DNA from 2 places in the Rossellomorea sp. y25 genome. Region 1 is predicted to be linked to the other one. Evidence: riboswitches for the same ligand, from Rfam matches in the RefSeq annotation. Region 1 holds a riboswitch; the other holds the start of a gene.

Region 1 (3,153 bases):
AATCCGTTTCTGGTCTTTTTTTATGTGTAACTCCGGCGACTAGAGGCTCGAGGTCATAAGTCAAACATGCCAAAAAGGCAAAGGACGCCTTTTCGGCATGTTCGACTTATGCTTGTCGCCTCTGACCAAGCCGCCTCCGCATTTGTGTCATCCAGCTCCGGCGGCCAGCCCCTCGAGGTCATATGCTAAATTGGCCAAGAAGGCAAAGGACGCCTTCCAGGCCAATTCATCTTATGCTTGTCGGGGCTGACCAAGCCGCCTCCGCTTTTGGGATGTCTAGCTGCGCCTCCTAGTCCCTCGAGGTCACTTTGGAAAAATGGCATAAGGCAAAGTACGCCTTTTGCCATTTTCCCAAAGTGCTTGTCGGGCCTGATCAGTCGGCTCCGCATTTCCGTGTATATTTATCTCAAACTTAGACAAACTACTCAAAGGAAAATTATCTCATTCTGTTATGAATATTGAAGGGGGCATGTACATATAGTGGGGAGTGCATGAAATGAAGGTGAGAAGGCAAGAATGGTTTAATGCGTGAAAAGGTAGCGGTAGTGTCGCTTCAGTCGGGAAGAAATAAAGGTATTGCGTCAAATGGGTAAGGAGGACAAGCATGGTTTTGGATTATGTTAGAAGGTTATTAATCGTATTTCTGTTAGCGTTGTGTGTGAGCTTTATGTTCTTTACTGGAAAGATAGCGAAAGCAGAGACGAATGAGATCGCGGAAGAAACGGTATCCTGGACATTTCCAGTTGAAGGGGTGATAACCGACTCGTATGGGACAAGGTCAGGTACACATAAAGGTATGGACATAGGAGGAGATATCGGTTCTCCTGTTTATTCAGTAGCTAAAGGTAAAGTCACTAAATCCTATCTTTCTGCAAGCTACGGCCATGTAGTATTTATTAGGCACGATAACGGATACGAAACCGTTTATGCTCATCTTGAAAACCGGTTTGTAGAAGAAAATCAAGAGGTGGGTCAAGGTGAACAGCTTGGAAGTTTAGGAAACACAGGCAGGTCGACAGGAGCCCACTTGCATTTTGAAGTTCATAGGGGGAAATGGACGATCGATAAGGAGAATGCAATCGATCCCTATATGGTATTTGGACAAGGTCAGGTTGGGCAGCTTGTGTTTGCTCAGGAGAAAGATCCTTTTCAGGCAGTGGATGTTTCCGGAACACCTGAAAGCACCCATGGTGTAAGCTCTGCAGAAGAAGTTCAATCTAATGAAAAACAGGTAAGTCATATCGTACATAAAGGGGAGACCCTCTGGGGGATTTCTCAGCAATACAATATATCTGTGGAGGATATTAAGAGTGCCAATGAGTTAAATGACACCAATTTGGTGGTTAACCAGTCTTTAGACATCCCTCAATCAGCAGGGAGTAGGTATGTAGTGAAACAAGGAGACACCTTATACTCCATTTCAGTCGCACAAGGAATTGATGTGAATGAATTGGTGGCTTGGAACGGATTGGATCTTAAGACGCCTATCTATCCGCAGCAAGTTTTAAAGCTGCAATAATAGATGTGTAAACTTTATAGAATCAGGTTAATCAAATTTATTTCGAATTCGAACTTTTTCCTTCACATAATCCCCATCCTTATGTATAATGAGAATGTATAAAAAAATAAAGATTCGTCTTCGGGGCAGGGTGAAATTCCCTACCGGCGGTGATGAAACATTTGTTTCTAAGCCCGCGAGCCTTTTGGGGCAGGATTTGGTGCGATTCCAAAGCCGACAGTATAGTCTGGATGGGAGAAGATGAGGGTTTATGCCAAAACGTTTAGAAAAAGGGAAGCTAGACGTTTATTCGGGTATGCCTTATCATTCTCCTAGATATACGTATCTAGGGGTTTTTTAATGCTACCTTTGGCTTGAGCTATCTTCGATATGAGATGAATCTCCTAAAGGAGAGAGGTTTTATGAGAAAAATGAATACGCGCATGTTTGTAACGGTTGGTATGTTAAGTGCCATATCCTATGTGTTGATGTTGTTTAACTTCCCGATTCCACCATTTCCAAAGTTTTTAATGGTAGATTTTAGTGACGTTCCTGCGTTAATTGCAACTGTGACATTAGGTCCTCTGGCAGGGATATTAGTTGAATTATTTAAAAATGTAATTGACTACATTATGACAGGAAGCGATACCGGCGTCCCAATTGGTCATGTAGCCAATTTTATGGCGGGAGTACTTTTAATTCTACCGACATATTATATTTATTCACGCTTTCAATCTAAAAAAGGACTGTTGATTGGTCTCATCACAGGTACTGTGGTCATGAGTATTAGCATGGGGATTCTTAATTATTTTGTGTTCCTGCCTGCTTATAAATACTTTATGAATTTTGAGCTTCCAGCTGAAATAATCATTACAGGAATTGTCCCATTCAACATTTTAAAAGGAATTTTAGTAACAACGGTCTTCATCTTACTATTTGTCCGCCTTCAAGGCTGGTTATCAAGACAGGTAGCCCTGAACAAAGCGGCATAGAGCTAATATAAATCGTAAACCCCTCAATCACAATTGAGGGGTTTTTCTAATATTTTCAATGTAAAAAGAAAAAGCTAAGGAGAATTTCTCCTTAGCTTTTGTGATTACTATTCAAACTTAAGTGCGTCTCCATCAAAAGGTTCGTCAGCTACTTTAATGGAATCAGTAGGACAACCTTCAAATGCATCAATCATATCATCTTCCAATACGTCAGGAACTTCAACCGTTCCTTGGTTATCGTCTAATGTTACAAATGCAATACCTTCATCATCATAGTCGTAAATATCTGGAGCAGCAGCCCCGCACGCTCCACATGCAATGCATGTATCCTTGTCAACGATCGTATATTTTGGCAAAGAAAAAACCTCCCGAGTAAATAATTCTATATAATTCATCATTATACACAATGTAAGTTTGTGAAAAATCACTTAATGTTTATTTTATAGAGGATTGTATAACTTTTCAATAGTTAGGTGGTTTCTTTTTATTTTTATCCTATATATGAAAAACAAAACATGGTTAAACAACAAATTCATGGTACAATATTTGACAATAACCTACATGTTAAGGAGTAGAGAATTGACCTATCTTAATTATGTGATTTTATATTGTCTCTTGCAAATAAATGGAGAGCGTTCAATTTACTCTGTTTTTCATATCTTA
Region 2 (3,153 bases), 190 kb from region 1:
AAAAGCTGGACGAATTGTACTGGCAAGGCTATCACGATGCAGAGTCAAAAGATAAAAAAATAATGGAATGGAATCGCTCAGCCACTCCAGTGCACTCATAACATATAAGCCAACGAAAGACAGAAAGTCTTCTCATCTCTTATTTGAAGGTTCTGCAAGCGTTGGCTTTTTCTATTTGAATGGTCTATTTAAGGTATTTTCACATACATATGATAGAGATTCCTTGAAAGGACGAGCATTTCATGAACCTCTATCAAATCTACAAAAATGAACAATATACGTTGCTTTATCGCAGTATCATGTATTTTCTTATAGGTGTAGGAATGCTGATGGTGACTCAACAATTATATTATTTCCCCCTGTTAATCTTTATACCTGCGTTTTCAAATCTATATCTCAGCTTTAGTATGAAGAAGGAACTAAAGAAAGCGAACCGACTATTTTATGAGAAAATCCCTGTTTCCCAGCATGCATTAATCGGGGTTCAAACGAAAGAGGGTTCATATTACTTAAAAACGAATGGATGGTCAGAATACTTTATTCAAAGAATGTCCTTGATCAACAATCCAAAACATTACATGTTTCACCGGCAAAATAAACACCCGATGGCAATTTTTCAATGGAGCAGAACCTTGAAAATTGATCAGCGAGGAGCCCGAAAGATTTTTCACTTGAAATATCAGAGCTCTACTGCTATCGAATGGCGAAGTGACGAGGGTGACACAATTATCATTTATAAAGGAAACAAACGATGGATATTGAATTATAATAAAAAAAATTATTTGTCCTTACAAAAAGGATATCTTCCTCAAAGTGTCCAACAGCTATTCGACTATCACCATAGCTATGTTTCATTTTATGAAGCATATAGCGAAGAACTTGATTGGCTTCTTATTTTCCTATGGTATGTAGACAGCGATTATTTTCTTACCACATAGTAATCCTTTTTCCCCAGATGGGAATGCTAAATAGGAATGTTCGTGGAGGTGAGATGATGAATGCCGATTACAAACCATGTTTAACGGCTTTGCAACGATGTCTGGAAGCATGTAATGTATGCTATCATGCATCCCTTAAGGAAGAAAAAGCGATGATGATGTGCATAGAGCTGGACCGGGAATGCGCAGATATATGTTCGTATACTATAAATACCATGCAGCGAAGCAGTAAGTTTGTTCAACAAATTCTGGTCGTCTGTGCAGAAATCTGTGATGCGTGCGGAACAGAATGCAATTCTTATGATCAGCAACATTGTAAGGACTGCGCTAAAGCCTGTTTTGAATGTGCGGAAGAATGCAGGAAGCTATTAGCATAATAAATGTAGAGATGCTTCTATTTAATAGAGGCATTCTTTTTTATTTTTGTAGCATTTTCTTAGTGCTCGCAGGCAGAAATAGAGAGATGTTTCTAATATATATTCAAAAAATTAATACAAAAATAAGTTTTTAGAGCTCCTTACATGATTTCATTTAGGAAACTATGATAGAATAATGATAATCGAATAGGTTTCCTTCGGGGCAGGGTGAAATTCCCTACCGGCGGTGATGAGCGCATGCTCTTAGTCCGTGACCCGGCTAATGAAAATTAGACGGTGGATTTGGTGAAATTCCAAAGCCGACAGTGATAGTCTGGATGGGAGAAGGACCGGCAGTATTTACTTGATGCAGGCGCGAGAAGTCTACCTTTTTTATGGGGATTATGTTTCCGAAAAAAAGAAATCATGTGAATACTTTATTCAGTCATGCCAACTTCCCCCAAGTAAAAAATTACTTGGGGTTTATTTATTTTTGAATAATATTAAACGAGAAGGGAGGTAAAACGTTTGAACGACTCAAAATATATGAAGCTTGCCCTCTCTATGGCAAAGACCACACAAGGTCAAACATCACCAAATCCTGCCGTTGGAGCGGTTGTGGTGAAAAATGGAGAAGTCGTTGGGATGGGTGCGCACCTAAAAGCAGGAGAAGGTCACGCAGAGGTTCATGCCATAAAGATGGCAGGAGAAAAGGCGAAGGGAAGTGACGTATATGTTACGCTGGAACCATGTTCTTATTACGGGAAAACACCTCCCTGTTCAGAGCTTCTGATTTCAAGCGGAGTGAGGCGGGTCCATATTGCAAGTACAGATCCAAATCCCCTTGTCGCGGGAAGGGGAATTCAACAATTGAGAGATGAAGGCATAGAAGTACTGGTTGGAGAGCTTGAAGAAGAAGCCATCGAACTAAATAAGCACTTCTTCCATTTCATTCAATACGGCACGCCTTATATAACCCTTAAGACAGCTGTTACATTAGACGGGAAAACAGCTTCAGCTTCAGGAGATAGCAAATGGATTACCTCAGAAGCTTCACGCACAGATGTCCACTATGATCGTCACCGGCATGACGCGATATTAGTAGGAGTCAATACCGTTATTCAGGACAACCCACACCTTACCACCCGTTTGCCCCAAGGTGGAAAAAACCCCATTCGAATAATATTAGATACCTTTTTACGAACACCTCTCCACTCCCATGTAGTGGAAGACTCAGAAAGCAGGACGCTCATCTTCACGGGCAGTACTGTCAACGAAGAACAGAAGAAGCCCTATATGGAATCAGGCTGTGAAATCATCACCCTTTCAGAGGAAAGGATAGACATTCACACAGTGTTAAAAGAACTGGGTGCCCGGAATATCGGATCCCTCTATGTAGAAGGTGGATCTACTATTCACTCCTCCTTTTTAAAGGAAAAAGTCTTTCAGGAATTGGTTATGTATATGTCTCCCAAGCTTGTAGGCGGAAGCTCTGCCTTCACCAGTTTTGGAGGGGAAGGTTTCCCGACCATTGCAGAAGGTCTTGAAATGGAGATTAAGAGTCTTGAACGAGTAGGAAAGGACATTAAAATTGTTGCTATGCCTAAGATTTAACCTTTATTGAAAGGAGGAGAAAGGGATGTTTACTGGAATCATTGAAGAAATCGGGTCAATTGAACGCATGAAAAAATCCTCCTCATCCATGGAACTCACGATAACAGCGGGCCGCGTGCTAGAAGACGTTCATATTGGAGATAGCATCAGTGTGAATGGTGTCTGTTTAACCGTTACTTCATTCACCTCCAGGCAATTTCAAGTGGATGTGATGCCTGAAACCTTTGAAGGTACAACGCTGCGAA

The links. Region 1 has a riboswitch for FMN ahead of AAEM60_RS14355 (ECF transporter S component). Riboswitches for the same ligand answer to the same signal wherever they lie in the genome.
Region 2: another riboswitch for FMN. It lies ahead of ribD (bifunctional diaminohydroxyphosphoribosylaminopyrimidine deaminase/5-amino-6-(5-phosphoribosylamino)uracil reductase RibD); the one in region 1 lies ahead of AAEM60_RS14355 (ECF transporter S component).

Annotation. Positions count from the first base shown of each region.
Region 1 covers NZ_CP145886.1:2,837,595-2,840,747, reverse strand. The annotation lists gene AAEM60_RS14360 (peptidoglycan DD-metalloendopeptidase family protein) at 605-1,519, shown strand; FMN riboswitch at 1,632-1,765, shown strand; gene AAEM60_RS14355 (ECF transporter S component) at 1,921-2,490, shown strand; gene AAEM60_RS14350 (ferredoxin) at 2,598-2,846, opposite strand; gene AAEM60_RS14345 (helix-turn-helix domain-containing protein) at 3,070-3,153, shown strand, end outside.
Region 2 covers NZ_CP145886.1:2,650,423-2,653,575, reverse strand. The annotation lists gene AAEM60_RS13310 (patatin family protein) at 1-101, shown strand, start outside; gene AAEM60_RS13305 (hypothetical protein) at 243-938, shown strand; gene AAEM60_RS13300 (four-helix bundle copper-binding protein) at 992-1,315, shown strand; FMN riboswitch at 1,505-1,648, shown strand; gene ribD (bifunctional diaminohydroxyphosphoribosylaminopyrimidine deaminase/5-amino-6-(5-phosphoribosylamino)uracil reductase RibD) at 1,823-2,908, shown strand; gene ribE (riboflavin synthase) at 2,934-3,153, shown strand, end outside.